Regions from separate parts of the Aquamicrobium sp. NLF2-7 genome, predicted to be linked through region 1. Evidence: riboswitches for the same ligand, from Rfam matches in the RefSeq annotation. Region 1 holds a riboswitch; the other holds the start of a gene.

Region 1 (10,986 bases):
TTCCGAAAGCGGATCACCGTTCGGCCACTTGCAGGTGCGCTCGGTGAGCTGCGTCAGGTCGAGGCGGCGCGAGATCGGCACCACGACATTGTCGGAAGAGCGCAACTGCTGGCGCGCCACCGGCTCGGCATCGAACTGAACCTGCAATGCGGTCGCACCGATGGTCGGGGCAGCGCTGCGCGCCGGAGCGGCGGCACGAACCGGCTTGGACGCGGCAGGCGCCGAAGATGCCTTCTTCTGGCGGGCAGGAGCAGCCGTCGTGCGGCCGCGGCCCGACAGCTTCAGGCGATGCACCTTGCCGATCACCGCATTGCGGCTGACGCCGCCAAGCTGCGCCGCGATCTGACTGGCGCTCAGCCCTTCGGCCCACAATTTTTTCAACAGTTCTACGCGCTCGTCAGTCCAGTTCATAAGACTGCACTCCTTTGCATCGCGCGGATCCCGGACTCCCTCTCCGTTCCGGCAAAAGCCGGTCGGGCACCACATCTATGTGGATGATTGGAATAGCCGCACGAAATCTGGTTATTTCCGGCCCATGATTACAATATGCATGGACTCGGTGACAAGAGTCCCGGCCAGAACCCGAATCAGTTTTTAGGGTTTTCCCCAACTTGACCTGTTTTCAAGCCGAAATGACGCCGCGAAACCGGCGGACTGAAAGGGCTTCGCGAAACGACCTTTCCATTGACAGTCTCCCCTTAAATCATGATAAGCGCTGGGAGCCGCCGCATGGCGGCTTTTTAGTTTCCGGTCCGGGGGAGAAATAATGAGCGGCTCGGCGCTTTACGATACATTCGCCCGTATACCCCTGGTGTTCGAGCGCGGCGAAGGCTCGTGGCTGGTGACCGACAAGGGCGAGCGCTATCTCGATCTCGCCGCCGGCATTGCCGTCAACTCGCTGGGCCACAGCCACCCGCATCTGGTTGCAGCGCTCACCGAACAGGCCGGCAAGCTCTGGCACCTTTCCAATCTCTATGAGATCCCCGAGCAGACACGGCTGGCCGAGCGGCTGACCGAGGCCAGCTTCGCCGACAAGGTCTTCTTCGCCAACTCCGGTGCTGAAGCACTGGAATGCGCCATCAAGACGGCGCGCCGCTATCATTACGCCAACGGCCATCCCGAGCGCTACCGCACCATCACCTTCGAGGGCGCCTTCCACGGGCGCACGCTCGCCACCATCGCGGCGGGCGGACAGCAGAAATATCTGGAAGGCTTCGGTCCCAAGGCGGACGGCTTCGATCAGGTGCCGTTCGATGACATGGAAGCGCTGGAAAAGGCGATCACACCCGAAACCGCCGCCATTCTGGTCGAACCCGTTCAGGGCGAAGGCGGAATCCGCCCGCTGTCGACGCAGTCGCTGAAGCGCATGCGCGAGCTGTGCGACAGGCACGGCCTCCTGCTGATCTTCGATGAGGTCCAGTGCGGCATAGGCCGGACCGGCAAGCTCTTCGCCTATGAATGGAGCGGGGTCGCTCCCGATGTGCTGGCGATCGCCAAGGGTATCGGTGGCGGCTTCCCGCTGGCCGCATGTCTGGCGACTGAAGAAGCGGCCAAAGGAATGACAGCCGGCGTACACGGCACCACCTTCGGCGGCAATCCGCTGGCCATGGCCGTTGGCAATGCGGTGCTCGACGTGGTGCTGGCGGACGGCTTCCTCGAAGAGGTCCAGCACAAGGCGCTTCTCTTCAAACAGGGCCTTGCGGCCATATGCGACGAGTTTCCGGGCGTAATCGAGGGCATCCGCGGCAGCGGCCTGATGCTTGGCCTGAAGTGCGCTGTTCCCGCCGGCGAGGTCAACACGGCCCTGCGCCAGCACAAGCTGCTTGCGGTTCCGGCCGGCGACAACGTCATCCGCCTGCTGCCGCCGCTGACGCTGACGGAAGAGGAAATCCAGGAAGGGCTTTCCCGCATCCGCGCCAGCGTCGCCAGTCTGGCAAATGCCCCCGCAGAAGCAAAGTGATTGGAAGCCACATATGAGCCTGCGCCACTTCACCGACCTCTCCACTATCTCTGCGCCGGATCTGCGCACCATGCTGGACGATGCGGCGAAGCGAAAAGCGCGTCTCAAGGCCGGTGAACGCTCCCGCCCGCTGGAGGGCAGGGTTCTGGCCATGATCTTCGACAAGCCCTCGACGCGCACCCGCGTGTCGTTCGATGTCGGCATGCGCCAGCTCGGCGGCGAGACGATCATGCTGACCGGCACCGAGATGCAGCTTGGCCGCTCCGAGACGATCGCCGACACCGCCAAGGTGCTGTCGCGCTATGTAGATGCGATCATGATCCGCACCACCGCGCATCAGCGGCTAATAGAGCTGACCGAAAACGCCAGCGTGCCGGTCATCAATGCCCTGACCGACGACACCCACCCCTGCCAGATCATGGCCGACCTGCTCACCTTCGAAGAGCATCGCGGGCCGGTTGCCGGGCGCACCTTCGCCTGGACCGGCGACGGCAACAACGTGCTGCATTCGCTGATGGAGGCGGCTGCCCGCTTCTCCTTCAACGTCAACGTCGCCGTGCCGCAGGGCAGCGAGCCGATGCAGGAATATGTCGACTGGTCCCGCGCCAACGGCGCCAGCGTCACCTTCTTCCCTACCGCCGAGGAGGCCGTGGACGGCGTCGACTGCGTGGTGACCGACTCCTGGGTATCGATGAACCAGGAACACCGCGCCCGTGGCCAGAACGTGTTCCTGCCCTATCAGGTCAATGCGCAGCTCATGTCCAGAGCAAGGCCCGACGCGCTGTTCATGCACTGCCTGCCCGCCCATCGTGGCGAGGAAGTGACCGACGAGGTGATCGACGGACCGAACTCGGTGGTGTTCGACGAGGCCGAGAACCGGCTCCACGCCCAGAAGGCGATTCTGGCCTGGTGCCTCGGTGCCGAGCGCGCGGCTTGAATAAGCGGGGGACGGTGCCTATCTCCGGCGCACCATCCCACAACAAGACGATGCCGGGCCGGCCTTTCCGCGTGAAGGCATGGCCTGTGGCCGGAGACAAGCCATGCTGGAATCCATTCGAGTGACCGGACAAGATCCAAAGCCCCGCGACGTGAAGCTTGGCGAATTCGGCCATGCAGGCGACGACCATGTCGTGCCCTTCGAGGTCTCGGCCCTCGACGTGCGCGGCCGCACCGTTCAGCTTGGCGCCATGCTGGACGCCATCCTTTCGCGCCATGCCTATCCCGAGCCGGTCGCCCGGCTGCTGGCGCAGGCCTGCGTGCTGACGGTTCTGCTCGGCACCTCCCTGAAGTTTCAGGGCAAGTTCATTCTGCAGACCCGCACGGACGGGCCCGTGGACATGCTGGTTGCCGATTTCAGCACGCCGGACGCGCTGCGCGCCTACGCGAAATTCGATGCGGAGCGGGTGGCCGTGCTGGAAGCCGAAGGCAGGATCGACGAAGTCAGCCTGCTCGGCTCCGGCGTGCTGGCGCTGACCATCGACCAGGGCGAGCACATGCAGCGCTATCAGGGCATCGTGGCGCTGGACGGCATCACGCTGGAAGAAGCGGCGCGCGTCTATTTCCGCCAGTCGGAGCAGATCCCGACCGATCTCAGGCTGGCGGTTGCAAGGCAGGTGTTCGCAGGTGGCGAGGAGCGCTGGCGGGCGGGCGGCATGTTCGCCCAGTTCCTGCCGCAGGCGCCCGAGCGGATGCGCATGCCTGACCTGAACGGCGGCGACGGCGATGACAGCGAAGGTGGCGACCATCCGCAGGACGACGCCTGGCAGGAGCTTCTGGCGCTGCTTGCCACGGTGGAGCCCACCGAACTCGTCGACCCGACCGTCGGGGCGGAACGCCTGCTCTACCGGCTGTTCCACGAGCATGGCGTGCGCGTGTTCGAGAGCGCGGCGGTCGCCGACCGCTGCTCCTGCTCGCAGGAGCGGATCGAGGGCATGCTGCGCGGCTTCACCGCTGAGGAAATACAGGACAGCGTCGAAGACGGGCGCATCCGTGTCGAGTGCCAGTTCTGCTCGAAGGCCTATGACTTCGAACCGGCCGACTTCCTGCCTAACGGCACCTGATCATCGGTGCCGGACCATCGGATCAGGGGGCGGAAGCAAGGCTTCCGCCCTTTTTTCCATCCGTCAGTTGACCGTGCGGCGCTCGTCCGGGAGATCGAGCGAAAAGGGTGGAATGACGACGTCGAAGGTTTCGCCCCGCGCCGTGCGCATCGTGTAGGTACCCGCCATGAACCCCGACGGCGTGGTGAGCGGACATCCGGATGTGTATTCGTAGCTGTCGCCGGGATTGAGTTCCGGCTGATCGCCAACCACGCCGGCGCCGCGAACCTCTTCGATACGCCCCGCACCGTCGGTTATGAGCCAGTGGCGTGACATGAGCTGCACGAACTCGGGCGAGTGGTTCCGGATCGTCACCCGATAGCCCCACACATAACGGCCGCCGGAGGGGTCCGACCGTTCCTCCAGATAGAACGGCCTGACCCGTACCTCGATGTCGCGCGTGGTGGCGCTGTACATGATCCGCATCTCCCGGAAGCTTTCGCGCGCCTCCCCGGGCGCGCGAATTCCATACGGAGAATTGGCCTGCGAAACCGTCAGGTCAAGCCTTGCCAAGCCTTACCAGCGCACTATGAGCCAGCGCGCGACAGGGCCTGCCCGATGTCCTCCAGCAGATCGTCCGTATCTTCCAGCCCGATCGACAGGCGCAGCGTTCCCGGCCCGATCCCGCCTTCGGCGCGGGCTTCGTCGCTGAGGTTCTTGTGCGTGGTGGTGGCCGGATGCGTGATGAGGCTCTTGGCATCGCCCAGATTGTTCGAGATCAGCACGATATCCAGCGCATTCTGGAAGGCGAAGGCCGCCTCCTTGCCGCCCTTGACGTCGAGGCAGATCAGGGTCGAGCCACCCGACATCTGCCGCGCGATGATATCGGCCTGCGGGTGGTCGGGGCGGCCGGGATAGACGACACGTTCGATCTGTGGCGACTGCGCCAGAAAATCGGCGATGCGGGCGGCGGAGCGCATCTGCTGGTCGACGCGCACCGACAGCGTCTCCAGCCCCTTCAGCAGCGTCCACGCGTTGAAGGGCGACATCGAGGGCCCGGTATGGCGGAAATAATCGTGCAGGTTTTCGTCGATCCATTCCTTGTCGGACAGGATGATGCCGCCCAGACACCGGCCCTGCCCGTCAATGTGCTTGGTGGCGGAATAGACGACGACATGGGCGCCGAGGTCCAGCGGGCGCTGCAGCAGGGGCGTGGCGAAGACGTTGTCGACGACAAGCCGCGCGCCGATGGAATTGGCCAGCGCAGCGACAGCGGTGATGTCGATGACTTCCAGCGTGGGATTGGTCGGGCTTTCGAGGAAGAACAGCTTCGTGTTGGGGCGCACCGCCTGTTCCCAGTTGGCGATGTCCTTGCCGTCGACCAGCGTGGCCTCGATGCCGTAGCGCGGCGCCAGCGTATCGATCACCCAGCGGCAGGAGCCGAACAGGGCGCGCGCCGCAACGATGTGGTCGCCCGCCTTCAGGCTGCACAGGATCGCGGTGGCGACGGCGGCCATTCCCGAGGCGGTCGCACGGGCATCCTCCGCCCCTTCGAGCTGGCACATGCGCTTTTCGAACATGTCGACTGTGGGGTTGGCATAGCGCGAATAGATGAAGCCGGGCACTTCGCCCTTGAAACGGGCCTCGGCGGATTCGGCCGTGTCATAGACATAGCCCTGCGTGAGGAAGATCGCCTCCGACATCTCGCCGAACTGCGACCTGAGGGTCGAGCCATGCACCAGGGTGGTACGGGGTCTCCAGTTACGTGTCTTGTCTGATGATGTCATGGCTCTCTTCCGAACAACAAAAAACCGGTCGCGAAAGTCGCAACCGGTACAGACGGCCTATGAGCCCGACGGTCCTTTAGCGACTTGTTTAACGTGGCTGCAAGCCGACCGGCCAAATCACCACGGGATAAGCCTTCCTTTAAACCTCCCCCGGTCTTGCGTCAATTGGCCGTATGTTTAAGACATTTTCGATCATTGGCCCCATTCCACGGCCGGGAGCGTATTGTGCGTCAGACAGGCATTCTTCCCGATCAGGACATCGCAGCTTTGTTCGAAAGCGGCGCGCTGAGCACGCCGCGCGCACTCGATTCCGACCAGATCCAGCCTGCCAGCCTCGACCTGCGGCTTGGCGAAAAGGCGCTGCGCGTGCGCGCTTCCTTTCTGCCCGGCCCCGGCCACAGCGTCGCCGACAAGCTCGACCGCCTGCAACTGCACGAGATCGACCTGACGGCGGGCGCGGTTCTGGAAACGGGTTGCGTCTACATCGTTCCGCTTCTGGAAAGGCTGGCCCTGCCCGCCGACATCTCGGCCTCGGCAAACCCGAAGAGCTCGACCGGCCGGCTCGACATCTTCACCCGCGTGATGACCGATCATGGCGCCGAATTCGACAAGATCGCCGCCGGCTATCAGGGTCCGCTCTATCTGGAAGTGAGCCCGCGCACCTTCCCCATCGTCGCCCGCACCGGCTCGCGCCTGTCGCAGATCCGTTTCCGGACCGGCAATGCGCTTCTTTCCGAAGACCAGCTGCACGCGCTGCATCGTGACGAGACGCTCGTCGCATCGGATCAGCCCAACATTTCCGGCGGCGGCATCGCGCTGTCCATCGACCTCAAGGGCGACGCCAGCGGGCTGATCGGCTACCGGGCCAAGCATCACACCGGGCTCATCGACGTCGACCGCCGCGCCGCCCATGACGTGCTCGATTTCTGGGAGCCGCTCTACAATCGCGGTGCGGCCGACCTCGTGCTCGATCCGGACGAATTCTACATTCTGGTCAGCCGGGAAGCGGTGCATGTGCCGCCTCTCCACGCGGCCGAAATGACGCCCTTCGATCCGCTGGTGGGCGAGTTCCGCGTGCACTACGCTGGCTTCTTCGATCCCGGCTTCGGCCATTCGGCCGCCGGCGGCACCGGCAGCCGCGCCGTGCTTGAAGTGCGCAGCCATGAAGTGCCTTTCATCCTCGACCATGGCCAGACCGTCGGCCGGCTGGTCTACGAGCATATGCTGCGTCGTCCCCAGGCGCTGTATGGAACAGATCTCGGCTCCAATTATCAGGCGCAGGGCCTGAAACTTTCCAAGCATTTCCGCAGCAAAGCCTGACGTTTCGTCAGGAGAAGAACTGCTTTGGTCTTAAAGCTTTCGGCTTGTAACAAGCCGATTGCTGTGCTTGGCTGCATTCAGGCCAAAGGGGGCCTGAGATTTTTTGGGAAGAGGTACACAATGCGTATTTCCGGATGGCTCACAGGCGTTGCAACGGCAGCCGTGATCGCCCTTGTTGCCGGGCAGGCAGCGGCACAGGAGGGCGGCAAGATCAAGATCGGCACCGAAGGCGCCTACCCGCCCTTCAACACCCTGACTGCCGACGGCAAGCTCGAAGGCTTCGACGTCGATATCGCTAGGGCGCTCTGCGAGCAGATGAAGGCCGAGTGCGAATTCGTCGTACAGGACTGGGATGGCATCATTCCCGCCCTTCAGGCCGGCAAGTTCGACGCCATCGTCGCCTCCATGTCGATTACCGATGAGCGCAAGGAACAGGTCGACTTCACCAATAAATACTATGTGACGCCGCTGGCCGTCGCAGCACCCAAGGACAGCGATCTCACCGGCACCACGCCGGAAGCGCTTTCCGGCAAGGCCGTGGGCGCACAGGCCGCCACCACGCAGGCGATCTATGCGCAGGATCACTATGCCAAGGCCGGCGCCGACGTGAAGCTCTACCCGACGCAGGAAGAAGCCGTGCAGGATCTGCTCAACGGCCGTCTCGATGCCGTCGTCTCCGACAAGTTCGTCATGACCGACTGGCTGAAAAACTCGGATGACGGCGCCTGCTGCAAGCTGATCGGCGACGTGGAAGGAACTGAGCTGGAAACCGGCATTGCCGTCCGCAAGGGCGACAATGAGCTGCGCGAAAAGCTCAACGCCGCCATCGACGCCATCGTGGCGGACGGCACCTACAAGAAGGTTCAGGCCAAGTATTTCGACTTCGACATCTATTGATAGCCGGAACGGTCTGACTGCTCCGAACAAAGGCCGCAGTACATTACTGCGGCCTTTTTGCCACGTATGACCGGATATTTTTCCGGCTCATGGAAATGCCCTTCCGTCACGAGAGCAGCGCCTCTATACGAAACATGACTCATTGAGTCATGTTTCGGTGGCTGTTCGCCTTCCACCCGGGAGAGACAGCTAAAGGGGGTCTCCAGGCAAGCGCCAAGCGCCTGCAGGATATGCGCCGGATGCACGTTGACCGGAACTGATCCGGTTCGGCGTCGACTACCGTGGCGAGATGATGGACGATCCGATTTCGATCACGCAGACGATTGGCAACGGCATCGATTTCGGCATTCCCGGCAACCCGGCGGATCGTGATCCGAAATCATCGGCGCATATGTTCGGCCTCTACGCCGAAGACAACATCATGATCACCGATGCCTTCATTCTCACGCCGGGGCTGCGTCTCGATTATCATGACAAGTTCGGCCTGAACTGGAGCCCCAGCCTCAACGCGTCGTACAATTTCACGCCGGAAATCACCCTGAAGGCCGGCATCGCCCGGGCTTTCAAGGCTCCCAACCTGTTCCAGCTCAATCCGAACTACGTTTATACGAGCCGTGGCAACGGCTGCCGTGCACCTTACTATCGCATGCAGTGCTACATCATCGGCAATCCCGATCTGGACGCGGAAGTCAGCGTCAACAAGGAGATCGGCATCAACTATACCGATGACGCCGGCTGGAATGCGGGCATCACCTATTTCCACAATGACTACAAGAACAAGATCATCACCGGCTACGAACCTGTCTGGTTCCAGTATCCGGATCGCCCCACAGAAGGCAGCCGCCTCTACCGGTGGGAGAATGGCGGACCGGCCACGATCGCCGGCTTGGAGGCGAACCTTGCCGTTCCTGTTTTTGACAAGCTGACATGGACCACCAACGCCACGAAGATGATCGAGTCCAAGGATTCGAACGGCCAACCGCTGTCGCTGGTGCCCGAATACACCATCAACACGGCGCTGAACTATCAGGCAACGGAGGAACTGGGATTCACGGTCTCCGCCACCCACTATGGCAAGATCAAGCCGCTGACCTGGAATTCCACCAGCGGCCAACCGCGCGAAGGAGAGGATCTGAACGCGCGCAAGGCATATACGATCGTCAATGCCAGCCTCGATTTCCGTCTTAACGACAATCTGAAAGTGGCTGCGGGCGTCAACAATGTGTTCGATGAACGTTTGTTCCGCACCGGTGACGGCGCCAACACGTTTAACGAACCCGGCCGTGCTTACTTCCTGTCGCTTTCGGGCAGCTTCTGAGAAGCAATCCTGCCCCTGATGGAAAAGGCACTCGCGCAGCGCGCGGGTGCCGTTTTCTGTTCTGTACCATCCATGCACGGAGAAAAACCAACGAAGCGGAACCCGCCATGGTCAGGTTGCGTTCATCTTGGATATGCATTCTAAGTCATGGCTTGGCAGACAAGGAGATGGAAAATATGAACATCATGAAATTCGCGGCCATGGGCGCCGTGGCGCTGACGATCGGCCTTGCCGGTTGCTCGCAGACGCCGCAGCAGCAGCGCGCAACCACGGGCGCGGCACTCGGCGGCGCGGGTGGCGCGCTTGTCGGCCAGGCCATCGGCCGCGACACCAAGAGCACGCTGATCGGCGCCGGCGCCGGTGCGCTTCTGGGCGCTGTTGTAGCAACCTCGGGCGGCCCGCAGCCGGGCGATCGCCAGATGTGCCGTTATCAGGCGCCTGACGGACGCGTCTATGTCGCCGAATGCGACGACCGCTATTATCGCGGGCAATACTGAGATCAGAAAAACCGGGAGCCTGGAGCGGGTAGCGGGAATCGAACCCGCGCGTTCAGCTTGGGAAGCTGACAGGCTACCATTACATCATACCCGCGCAGCGCTTCGTTAGCATGCGCGGGGCTCGCCCCGCAATCACAAAGCGTTTGCCCTGCCTGCCTTCATTGAGGGTAAACCCCCAGCACGGTTTTGCTTGCAGCCTTGCCGTCCGTTGCCTATTTCAGAAACGAACGGATCGGAAGGAGAATGTCGTGTCCGCCCTTGCCCGATTTCTCGGCGATTCGCCGATGCGCGTTCTTCTCAAGCTGCTGGTCGTCTCCTTCCTCGTCGGTCTGGTGATGAGCGCCTTCGGCTGGTCGCCCTATGACATCGTCATGGGCATCCGCAACTTCTTCCTGGACATCTGGAACCTGGGCTTCCGCGCCATCGATCGCGTGTTCGGCTATGTATTGCTGGGAGCGGCGATCGTGATCCCGGCCTTCCTGCTCATCCGGATCGCCAACTACCGCAAATAGCAACGCCATGGGCGGAGTTCAGCCGGCTGTGAACACGAAGCCACCCCCGCCGGCGCAGGCCTTCCCGACCCGAACGTTCCCGGCCGAGACCTTCCCAGCTGAGACCTTCATCGTGTCCAACCGCACGGTGCTCGCCATCGCCGTGCCGATGACGCTGGCCTATATGACGACGCCGCTGCTCGGTCTCACCGACACGGCGATCATCGGCCAGTATGGCAATGCGGCGCTGCTTGGCGGTCTGGCCGCCGGTGCGCTGGTCATCGATGTGGTTTTCACCACGATGAATTTTTTGCGTTCCGGCACGACCGGCCTCGTGGCGCAGGCCTTCGGCGCCGCGGACCGGGGCGAAGAACAGGCCGTGTTCTGGCGCGCCTTCTTCATCGCGGTGATGATCGGGCTCGCCATCACAATTCTGGCGCCGCTGATCGCGGCCGGCGGCATCCGGTTTCTCGATGCCGAGCCGGAAGTCAGCTCCGCGCTCGAAACCTATGTGCGCATCCGCCTTGTGGGCGCGCCCTTCGCCCTCATCAACTATGCCGTGCTGGGCTATCTTCTCGGACGCGGCGAGGGCAGGACCGCGCTTGGCCTGCAAATCCTGCTCAACGGCACCCATGTTATCTTCTCACTGGTGCTGGGGCTGTATCTCGGCTGGAACG
Region 2 (10,986 bases), 580 kb from region 1:
GTCTTCTTGGCGATCTGCTTCTTCAGCAGGCGGGCGCGCTGCGACAGCTCGGCCTCGTCGGCCTTGGCCAGAAACGCATCGAGACCGCCGCGATGCTCGACCGAGCGCAGGGCGGCTGCGGAAACGCGCAGACGCACATTCTGGTTCAGCGCCTCGGAAATGAGCGTGACATTGACCAGATTGGGCAGAAAGCGGCGACGGGTCTTGTTGTTGGCGTGGCTGACATTATTGCCAGTCTGGACGCCTTTGCCGGTAAGTTCGCAAGCGCGGGACATGATGCACCCTTCAATTCTTGTTCCGGCCAAACCCATGTGCCCGCGCAATACGGCGCGCGGTCTCCAGCGGGCGGCCTAAAGGAAAGTCGGCGTTCCATAGTGTCATTTGGCCAAGGCGTCAAGCGCAAGCTCGCAAAACCCGGCAAAACGTCACGCGGCCGAAGCTTCACACAAAGGCCGGAATCCGCCCTATATACAACCTCGAAGGGACATGATGCCACTTTTTTGTTGGCGCACCAGCATCAGGAACGATCCGACCATGCCTTTTCCGCTTGCGATCCGGCTTGCCGCACCTGCCCTTGTCCTGTCGGCTTCCGGCCTGTTTACGGCCGCATCTCCGGCCCCGGCTGCCTCACCGCAAACCTTCCATGGCGATTATACGATCTCCTATCTCGGCCTGCCGGTGGCCCGCGCCTCTTTCCAGAGCCGTTATGACGGCAATGACTACAGCATCGACGGCAGCGTCACGAGCGCCGGGCTTGCCCGCATCTTCGACGACACGAAGGGCACGTTGCGCGCCGTGGGACAGTTTAGCGGTGACAGCCCCGCTCCAAGCTCTTTCCGGGCCGACTACGTCTCTGCAAAAAAGCCGTCTCTGGTCGATATCCGGTTCGCCAATGGAACTGTCGCCTCGACGCAGGTGAAGCCTGCGCCAAAAAAGCGCGGCAGCGACTGGATCGGCCTCGATGCAACCCATCTGCGCCGGGCCGTGGACCCGATCGCCGCAACACTGGTGCGCGCCGACAGCCCCGACAAGGTGTGCGGGCGCACGGTGAAGATGTATGACGGCGAATTGCGGGCCGACCTCCGGCTCAGCTTCGCATCCAGCGGCGCAACCTCGGTCAAGGGCTACAAGGGCCCCACCGTGACCTGCCGCATGAATTTCCAGCCGGTTGCCGGGTATCGCAGGGGCAAGAAGGCGCTGGACTATCTGAAAAACCGCAGCCGCATCATGGTTACGTTTGCCCCGGTTGGCGAGACGGGTGTATATGCCCCCATCTATGCGACGGTAGGAACCCAGATCGGCACCATAACCGTCAGCGCGCACCGCTTCGAAGCCGCCAGATAGCGGACCGCGGTGGTTCTGCCTGTTCCACATCGGACCGTGGCAGGCGGGCGCAACGGGAAGGGGAGGCGAATGGGACGCGCGACACTGATCGGCTTTTCAGCGGTTGCCATGTGGGCGCTGCTGGCGCTTCTGACGGATGCCTCCGGCGCAGTGCCGCCGTTCCTGTTGTCGGCCATCACCTTCGCCATCGGCACCTGCGTCGGCCTTGTCGCCCGCATCTTCATGCCACCGCCGCAACAGAAGGTCCGCATCCCGCCGCTCGTGTGGGTGATCGGCATCGCCGGCCTGTTCGGCTACCACTTCTTCTACTTCACCGCGCTGCGCAACGCGCCGGCGGTGGAGGCAAGCCTCATCGCCTATCTGTGGCCGCTGCTGATCGTCGTCGGCTCGGCGCTGATGCCGGGCGAACGCCTCGCCTGGAACCACGTCGCCGGCGCTCTGCTCGGCCTTGCCGGCACGTTCCTGATCGTCACCCGCGGCGGTGGGCTGTCCTTCGATGCGAACTACGCCTTCGGCTACGCCATGGCCGGCGTCTGCGCGCTGGTATGGTCGGCCTATTCGCTGCTGTCGCGGCGCTTTCCGGAGGTGCCGACCACGATCGTCACATGGTTCTGCGCGGCGACGTCCGTGCTGTCGCTTGCCTGCCACCTGATGCTTGAGGAAACGGTTCTGCCTGCCAATGCCGGCCAGTGGCTGGCCGTGCTCGGCCTCGGGCTGATGCCGGTGGGTGCGGCCTTCTATGCATGGGACGTCGGCGTGAAGCGCGGCAACATTCAGGTGCTGGGCGCCGCCAGCTATGCCGCGCCGCTGCTGTCGACGCTGGTGCTGATCGTCACCGGCTTCGCGGAACCCAGCTGGCGCATCCTTGCCGCCTGCGTTCTGATCACCGGCGGGGCGGTGCTGGCCGCCAAATCGCTGCTGTTCAGCAGAAGAAAGGTCCCTGCCCGCGCCTGAGGCGTATCGCCATCCGCCCCTTCTCCCTTTCGGACGATCTGGATCAGGCGTTGTCCTTGCGGCGGCGGATTTCCGCGAACACCTCGACATTGCCGGCATCCTCCATGCCGAGATGCCTGCGGATCGCCGGATCGGCCCAGCGCAGGAACGGATTGGTGGCAAGCTCGGTGCCAATGGTGGTCGGCAGCGTGGCTTTGCCATCAGCACGCAGCGCCTCGATTTCCTTCACCCGCTTTTGCAGAGCGGCGTTATCGGGATCGATGGTCAGCGCAAAACGGGCATTGGCGAGCGTATATTCGTGACCGCAATGAACCTGCGTGTCGGCGGGCAGCGCCGCCAGCTTGTTCAGCGATTCGAACATCACCGGCGGCGGGCACTCGAACAGGCGCCCGCAGCCGAGCGCGAACAGCGTGTCGGCGGTGAATGCGATCTTCTCTCGTGGCAGATGGTAGCTGACGTGGCCGGCGGTGTGGCCGGGCGTGGAGATCACCTCGATGGTCGAGTTGCCGAACGGGATCTGCGATCCCTGCCCGACGGTCTCGTCGATGCCGGGAATTTTCGCCTTCTCCGCGTCCGGCCCCACGATGCGCAGCCCGAAGCGCTCCTTCAGCGCCAGATTGGCCTCGACATGGTCGCCATGGTGATGGGTGATCAGGAGAAGCGAGGGCACCCAGCCGGCGCGCTCGATGGCGGCGAGGATCGGCGCTTCCTCCGGCGCATCGACCAGCGCAACCGTGCCTGTTTCCGTATCGCGCATCAGCACGCCGAAATTATCATGACGGCACATGAACTGTTCGACTGCGATGGCCATGCAAAATCTCCTCTGAGCCCCAGAGATAGGAGTTACACCCGCGCCTGTCACCCCTTCGACCCGGAGCATCGGACCGAAAAGCGGAATCCGGTTTTCGGTCCGATGCTCTGTCAAAAATTCAGATCGCCTTGTGTCCGAGTGGACGCAAGGCGATCTGGCAGAGGCTTCGTTGAACTCAGCCCCGGCAAGGGCTACCTTTTGGACCTGACCTCGCGAAACAGGCTTTTCATGCATTCCGACATCGTCGACCTGCGCTCGTTCTACGCCTCGCCGCTCGGCCGCCTTACTGAGCGCTCGATCTCCATGGCGCTGTCGTCGATCTGGGCGCCGGTGCCGAACGAGCGGCTGGTGGGTCTCGGCTATGCGCTGCCATGGCTGGAACGCTTCGGCGCCGATGCCGAGCGTGTCTTTGCCTTCATGCCGGCCACGCAAGGAGCCGTGGTGTGGCCAGCACAGGGCAAGGCCGCCACGGCGCTGGTGTTCGAGGAAGAGCTGCCGCTGATGGAGTCCTCGGTGGACCGCATGCTTTTGGTACACTCGCTGGAGCATGTCGAAAACCCGCGCGAAACGCTTAACGAGATCTGGCGGGTGCTGTCGCCGGCCGGCCGGGTCGTCATCGTGGTGCCGAACCGGCGCGGCGTGTGGGCGCGCTTCGAGCACACCCCCTTCGGCACCGGCCGGCCCTATTCGCGAAGCCAGCTTGGCGAATTGCTGCGGGAAGCCAACTTCACCCCGGCCGCCTGGTCGGATGCGCTGTTTTTTCCGCCCTCGCGACGCAAATTCGTGATGCAGCTCAACAGCGTGCTGGAGCGCAGCGGACGCAGATTGTGGCCGATCTTTTCAGGTGTCATCGCCGTGGAAGCGCAAAAACGCCTCTATCAGGGCATTCCGGTCGCCCAGCGCGCCTCGCGGCGCGTGTTCGTGCCGGTGCTGTCGCCACAGGGCGCGCCGAGCCTCGGCATGCGCTTTGCCGGATCATCCCGTTTCGGCGACGCCGAAACGGGCATTGTCAGACCGGACGGCGGCAGCGCGGCCACCTGAGGCCGCTTTCTGCCGCCACACTTTTTCAGGGTGCGCTCGCCGTATCCAGCCTTTTCATATCAGCGACGGAAAGGTGCAGGGATGCGGCACCTGTCAGGCTGTCGAGCTGATCCAGCGACGTGGCCGAAGCGATCGGCGCGGTGATTCCGGGCCGGGCCATGATCCAGGCCAGCGCCACCTGCGCCTGAGTGACGCCGTGAGCTGCCGACACCTCGTCAAGGGCTGCGAGGATGCGCATGCCGCGCTCGTTCAGATACGAGGCGGCGCTGCTGCCGCGCGTGCTTTTGCCGAGATCGGCCTTGCTGCGGTATTTTCCCGACAGGAAGCCCTTGGCCAGCCCGTAGTAGCTGATGACGCCGATGCCCCTTGCCATGCACAGGTCGCGCAGCGGACCGTCGAATTCGCTGCGGTCATAGAGATTGTAGGCCGGCTGCAGCGCCTCATATCTGGGAAGACCGTGATGGTCGGCGGCATCGAGGGCGGCCTTGAGCTGGCCGGCGTCGAGGTTGGATGCGCCGATATGGCGGACCTTTCCCTTCTCGATCAGCCGCTTGTAGGCCCCCAGCGTCTCGGCGTGCGGCACCGTCGGGTCGGGCCAGTGCGACAGATAGAGGTCGATGACGTCGGTCTGCAGGCGCTTCAGGGAAGCCTCCACCGCCTTCTCGATATGCAGCGGCGACAGGTCCACCCGGCCCTGCCCGATATCGGAGCCGACCTTGGTGATGAGCACCACCTTGTCGCGGCTGCCGCGGGCTTTCAGCCAGTTGCCGATGATGGTTTCGGATTCGCCGCCCGAGTTGCCGGGAACCCAACGGGAATAGACATCGGCCGTGTCGATGGCGTTGAAGCCCGCATCGACGAAACGGTCGAGCAGGTCGAAGGAGGTTTTTTCGTCGGCCGTCCAGCCGAAGACGTTGCCGCCGAAAACCAGCGGGGCAATTTCAAGACCGGTGCGGCCCAGTGTTCTCTTCTGCAAGTCGGTCTCCCTTCAGGAATCGCCCGCAGCATAAGCCGGCGCCGCGCCGAAGATAGGGCAGGCATGCAAATTGCCAATGACTATGGGTTCCATATTCGTCCTTGTAGGCATCATGACCCCGTCGCTGCAAAAACCGGGCTTACAAACTGTTGCAGGTTCTGGGATTTATACGTCGGGGCAGCCAGCGGAAATTGAACCTTAGCAGGACGGACCATGTGCATACGGCAGGCCAGTATCGATGACCATGAAGCCCTTTGCGCCGTCGATTCCGTGGCCGGAGCAAGCGTGGAGCGACGCAACCAGATCCGCAACTGGCTTGAATCGGCGTGCTGTTGTGTTGCCGAGGCAGATGGCCGGGTGGCGGGGTATGGCGTGCTGACGCACCATTTCTACGGCCAGCCGTTCATCGAGATGGTGATGGTGGCCCCGGAGTTTCGTCGTCAGGGGCTGGGCGAGGCGATCATCAGACACTTCCGGTCGACACTCACCCAACCGAAATTGTTCAGCTCCACGAACATGTCCAACAAACCCATGCAGGAATTGTTTGCCAAGCTTGGGTTCCGGTGGAGCGGCTACATCGAAAACCTTGATGAAGGCGATCCGGAGATCATTTTCTACCGCCCTGCCGTTTAGGGGCTGGTTTCCCATTCACTCTGCTGAGAAATTTTCGGGTTTCGCAACAGCAAACGGATGCGCTGATTTTCCGGAAAACGCCTTCGGAGAAGCAGCGGCCAGCCGGGGCTGTTACTGTGCCTGCAGCCCGATGCGCCGCTCCACATCTTCCAGCCAGTGATCGCGAATGCCGAGCGCCTGCAGATGGCGCACCGTATTCGCCACATAATCCTCGTTCGGGCCCGACTGGCCGGCAGCCCCGCGCACCATGGCAGCGGCGGCCGTCTCGTTCAGCGCGCCCGCATACTGGCTGTGGCTGCGATCCGCCACATAGGCGATCGCGGCGGCACGCTCGCCATTGTCGAGCCGCACCGGAAGGCTGCGCTCAATGTAGACGTTATTGACCTGCTCGCGCTCGCGCAGATAGGCGATCACGGCCTCGCGCGATGCCGCCTCCACCCTGAAGGCCATGCCCACGCACGAACCGCCCCTGTCGAGCCCCAGAACGAGGCCCGGCCGTTCGGGCGTACCACGATGGACGAAGGAGTAGATGCACAGCGCCCGGCGATAGCCATAGAGGTGTGCCCTGCGCGCCTCTGCATAATCGAAGCCGGGCTTCCAGATCAGAGAGCCATAGCCAAAAACCCAAAAATCGCCCATATCGCAAGACCAGAGTCGGGCACGGCAAAAAATCGCGCCGGGCAGCATGGTGAAGGTCCATTCCCTCACACCAACGGGTTAACGAGAGCGGCAGCATGACGTCAAGACATCAGGCGCAACCACGAAAGCGACGCGGTCTTTTATGGCTGTTTCTTTTCCTCGCCGTGCTGTTCGGGCTCTATAGCGCCGGCTGGTTCTATGCAGCCGACCGCATCAGGGATGAGAGCCGGCAGGCCATCGCCGATCTTTCAAGGAAGGGTATCCGCTCCGATTGCGCAAGACTTCGGGTCGAAGGCTATCCGCTGCGTCTGGCCGTCCTGTGCAATGGCATCGCCTATCAGGACGACGCCAAAGGCATTGCCGCGACCACCGGTGCCCTGGAGGCCAGCACCAGCATCTTTCGACCCTTGGTGGCCGATGTGAACCTGCGCGGTCCGGTGAGGACACTGGCGCCGGGACTGGCGCCGCTGTGGCTCGACTGGGACAGCCTCGATGTCAGCACCAAGCTGTTCTGGCCCCTGCCCCGGCAGGTGACGCTGACCGCGAACGGCGTTTCGGGCCAGACCGACCCGGAGGACGACGAGCCCACACAGCTTTTCAATCTGAGCGACATCGCACTCGACTTCTGGCCCGAAGGCGAAGACATCCTCTATCGCGGCAGCTTTGCCGAGCTTGACATCACCGCCGACGCGCTTCAGGGCCGCAACGTGCCATCGCTCGACGGTTTTGGCGAAGCCCGGCTGAAGAACGGCGTCGCGGTCGTGCAGTCGAAGCCGAAAAGCCTGCGCGGGCAGGCGCTCGACATCACCAATCTGGAACTGTCCTCCGGCGAAGCCCGCATTTCCGTATCCGGGCCTGTCTCCGTCGATGAAGCGGGGCTGGTGGACGCGGACCTGATGATCCGCCTGACCAATCCGCAGGCCGTGGCCGAGGTTCTGGCGACTGCCGTTCCCGAAGAGGCGAAGAAGATAAGGCAGGGCTTCGGTGCACTCGCCATGATGGGCAAACAGCCGGCGATGCCGCTGAAGATCGTCAAGGGCAATGCCATGATGGGCTTCATCCCGCTCGGCGCCATCAAGCCGCTTCCCTGACGCCTGCCCGAACCTGACCCCCGCCCGAAGCGCAGAACAGCAAAGCGGCCGGAACCCGAGGGTCCGGCCGCTTTTTCTTGTCTGGTTTTTCCGCTGCGCGGCCGCTTAAAGCGCGTCGCGATCTTTCAGATTCGCGCCTTACGCTTTAAGTTCCTGTTCTTACGCATGTCGTTATCCCGAAACCGGTTCCCACTTTCGGGCGACATGCGTCAAGGCTTGGCGGGCTGCTCCGCGACCTGACGGCCGAAGTTCGGGGCGTCGATATCCTGCCCCGCCTCGATGATCGAGCGGCGGATGGCGCGGGTGCGGGTGAACAGGTCGAACAGCTTCTCCCCGTCGCCCCAGCGGATCGCCCTTTGCAGCGAGGCGAGATCTTCCGAAAACCGCGCCAGCATTTCGAGGATGGCGTCCTTGTTGTGCAGGCACACGTCCCGCCACATGGTCGGATCAGAGGCCGCCAGACGGGTAAAGTCACGGAAACCGGAAGCCGAATATTTGATCACTTCCTGCTTCGTCACCGTCTGCAGATCATCGGCAGTGCCGACAATGTTGTAGGCGATGATATGCGGCAGGTGCGAGACGATGGCCAGCGTGCGGTCATGATGGTCGGCGTCCATCGTGTCGATGTTGGCCCCGCAGCGCCGCCAGAACTCCGACAGCCTCTCCAGCGCCTCCGGATCGGTTCCCGGCAGCGGGGTGAAAATGCACCAGCGATTGCGAAACAGGTCGGCAAAGCCGGAGTCCGGGCCGGAATCCTCGGTTCCCGCCAGCGGGTGGCCGGGGATGAAGTGGACACCTGCCGGCACATGCGGCTGCATCTGGGCAATCACGGAGAGCTTGGTCGAGCCGACATCGGTGAGGATGGCGCCGGGCTTCAGCGCTGGCGCGATCTGCTTCGCCACGGCTTCCGAAGCGCCCACCGGCACGGAAACGATGACCAGATCGGCATCGCGCACGGCTTCTGCCGCATCGGTGGTGTAGCTGTCGCCGAGGCCGAGCTGTTCGGCGCGCTTCAGCGTCTCGGGACTGCGGGTGGAAATGGCCACATGGCCGGCGAGATGGTTCTGCCTGATCGCGCGGGCCAGCGACGAGCCTATGAGGCCGATGCCGACGAGGGCGACCTTCTCAAACATGGGTTCGGACATTTTCTCAACTTTTCAGGAATTCGGTCAGTGCGGCGACGACGCCGCGATTGGCTTCTTCGGTTCCGACTGTCATCCGCAGCGCGTTGGGAAAACCGTAGCCTGCAACGCGCCGCAGGATATACCCTCGCGCGGTCAGATACTCGTCGGCGGCCGAAGCCGAATGCCTGCCGTTCTTCGGAAAATGGAAGAGAACGAAGTTGGTGACGCTGGGCGTTACCCTGAGCCCGAGCGCCGTCAGCTCGCTGGTCAGCCAGGGCAGCCAGGTTTCATTGTGAGCAATGGACGTGTCGACATGAGCGCGGTCGCGCACCGCAGCCGTACCGGCCGCGATCGCCGTGGCGGTCACGTTGAAGGCATCGCGAATGCGCTCGACGGCCTCGATGATGTGCGTGGGCGCATACATCCAGCCGATGCGCGCGCCGCCGAGGCCGTAAGCCTTGGAGAAGGTGCGGGTCATGACCACGTTCTCCGCACCCGCCACCAGCTCGACGCCCGCCTCGTAATCGTTGCGGCGCACATATTCGGCATAGGCCGCATCGAGGATCAGCATGACATTCTTCGGCAGGCCGGCATGCAGGCGCCGCACCTCCTCGAAGGGAATGTAGGTGCCGGTCGGATTGGCCGGATTGGCGAGGAACACCATGCGCGTGTTCTCGGTGATGCCGGCAAGGATGGCATCGACATCGACGCGCTCGTTGGTTTCAGGCGCGATGATCGGCGTTGCTCCCGCCGCCATGATGGCGATGCGGTAGGCGAGGAAGCCATATTGCGGATAGATCGCCTCGTCGCCCGGAGCCAGATAGACACGCGACAACAGCGCCAGCGCCTCATCGGAGCCGTTGAAGCACATAATGTTGGCCATGTTCAGGCCATGCGCCTCGGCGATCGCCTCACGCAGCCGCGTTGACGAACCGTCGGGGTAGAATTCCAGCCGGCCTGCCACTTCACGCGCGGCTTCGATCGCCTTTGGCGAGGCACCCAGCGGGTTCTCATTGGCGGAAAGCTTGTGCAGCTTCACACCGGCAGGAGCAGCGCTTTTACCCGGCACATAAGCCTCGATGTCCAGAATACCGGCGCGGGGCTGGGGACGAGCGTTTTCTTGTGCCGTGGTCATGATCAGAATCCGTTGAACGCCGGAACATCCGGCAAGATGCTCGGAAATAACCGCCATGAAGAGCAATGTCGAGGGTGAAGGCTTGGCACAGGGCATCTCTGGCTTCGTACATCTCTGGCCCCTTACACCCTGTGACCCCGTGCACCTTGGCATTGACGCAGGCACAAGCCGGCCATAGATAGAAAACCGTTCCGTGGTGATTTGGCCGGTCGGCTTGCAGCCACGTTAAAGAAGTCGCTAAAAAGGCCGAGGCTGACGAGCACGTCGGGACCGGCCGCGATTTCGCCGCCGGTCTTTTTGTTTGGAGCTTGTGCAATGCCGATCAAGATTCCCGATCAGCTACCTGCCCGCGAAGTCCTCGTGCGCGAGGGTGTATCCATCATGGACGAACGCACCGCGATGCGTCAGGACATTCGCCCGCTCCAGATCGGCCTGCTCAACCTGATGCCGAACAAGATCCGTACCGAAACGCAGTTCGCGCGCCTGATGGGCGCCACGCCCCTTCAGGTGGAACTGACGCTGGTGCGCGTCGGCAATCACAAGGCCAAGAACACGTCGGAAGAACATCTGATCTCCTTTTACCAGACATGGGACGAAGTGCGGGACCGGAAGTTCGACGGCTTCATCATCACCGGCGCGCCGATCGAGCTCCTGCCCTTCGAGGAGGTCAACTACTGGAAGGAGCTGGAGCAGATACTCAACTGGACGACCACCAACGTCCATTCGTCCTTCTTCATCTGCTGGGGCGCCATGGCCGCCGCCTGGCACTTCCACCGCATCCCGAAATACACGCTGGAGAAGAAGGCCTTCGGCGTCTACCGGCACCGCAACAACGCGCCGACCTCGCCCTATCTCGCCGGGTTTTCGGACGACTTCGCAGTGCCCGTGTCGCGCTGGACGGAAGTGCGCAGCGCCGACATTGCGCCATCCAGCGGGCTCGATCTGCTGATGGAATCGGACGTGACGGGCCCCTGCCTGCTGTCGGAGCAGAAGGGCAACCGGCTCTATATGTTCAACCACATCGAATATGATTCGACGTCGTTGAAGGAGGAGTATGACCGCGATGTCGCCGCCGGCACGGCAATCGAGGTGCCGCACAATTATTATCCGGACAACGATCCGGCACGGCCGCCGCTCAACCGCTGGCGCTCCCATGCCCATCTGCTGTTCGGAAACTGGCTGAATCAGGTCTACCAGTCGACCTCCTTCGACCTCGACAAGATTGGCACGAACTGAGG

The links. Region 1 has a riboswitch for S-adenosylmethionine ahead of MIC97_RS13035 (O-succinylhomoserine sulfhydrylase). Riboswitches for the same ligand answer to the same signal wherever they lie in the genome.
Region 2: it holds a riboswitch for S-adenosylmethionine, as region 1 does, so the genes downstream of both, metA (homoserine O-succinyltransferase) here and MIC97_RS13035 (O-succinylhomoserine sulfhydrylase) in region 1, are expected to answer to the same signal.

What each region holds. Positions count from the first base shown of each region.
Region 1 is NZ_JAKSED010000001.1:2,644,965-2,655,950, reverse strand. Features, by position in the region: gene MIC97_RS13060 (GcrA family cell cycle regulator) at 1-411, opposite strand, end outside; gene MIC97_RS13055 (aspartate aminotransferase family protein) at 767-1,960, shown strand; gene argF (ornithine carbamoyltransferase) at 1,974-2,897, shown strand; gene MIC97_RS13045 (Hsp33 family molecular chaperone) at 3,001-4,020, shown strand; gene apaG (Co2+/Mg2+ efflux protein ApaG) at 4,084-4,476, opposite strand; gene MIC97_RS13035 (O-succinylhomoserine sulfhydrylase) at 4,587-5,786, opposite strand; SAM riboswitch at 5,843-5,920, opposite strand; gene MIC97_RS13030 (2'-deoxycytidine 5'-triphosphate deaminase) at 6,012-7,106, shown strand; gene MIC97_RS13025 (ABC transporter substrate-binding protein) at 7,227-8,003, shown strand; gene MIC97_RS13020 (TonB-dependent receptor) at 8,260-9,321, shown strand; gene MIC97_RS13015 (YMGG-like glycine zipper-containing protein) at 9,498-9,818, shown strand; tRNA gene MIC97_RS13010 (tRNA-Gly) at 9,839-9,912, opposite strand; gene MIC97_RS13005 (DUF6460 domain-containing protein) at 10,103-10,330, shown strand; gene MIC97_RS13000 (MATE family efflux transporter) at 10,479-10,986, shown strand, end outside.
Region 2 is NZ_JAKSED010000001.1:2,066,311-2,077,296, forward strand. Features, by position in the region: gene rpmB (50S ribosomal protein L28) at 1-275, opposite strand, end outside; gene MIC97_RS10285 (DUF3108 domain-containing protein) at 535-1,344, shown strand; gene MIC97_RS10290 (EamA family transporter) at 1,414-2,298, shown strand; gene gloB (hydroxyacylglutathione hydrolase) at 2,342-3,109, opposite strand; gene MIC97_RS10300 (class I SAM-dependent methyltransferase) at 3,338-4,150, shown strand; gene MIC97_RS10305 (aldo/keto reductase) at 4,176-5,126, opposite strand; gene MIC97_RS10310 (GNAT family N-acetyltransferase) at 5,340-5,759, shown strand; gene MIC97_RS10315 (gamma-glutamylcyclotransferase) at 5,871-6,398, opposite strand; gene MIC97_RS10320 (DUF2125 domain-containing protein) at 6,494-7,489, shown strand; gene MIC97_RS10325 (prephenate/arogenate dehydrogenase family protein) at 7,699-8,634, opposite strand; gene MIC97_RS10330 (histidinol-phosphate transaminase) at 8,639-9,748, opposite strand; SAM riboswitch at 9,932-10,010, shown strand; gene metA (homoserine O-succinyltransferase) at 10,064-10,984, shown strand.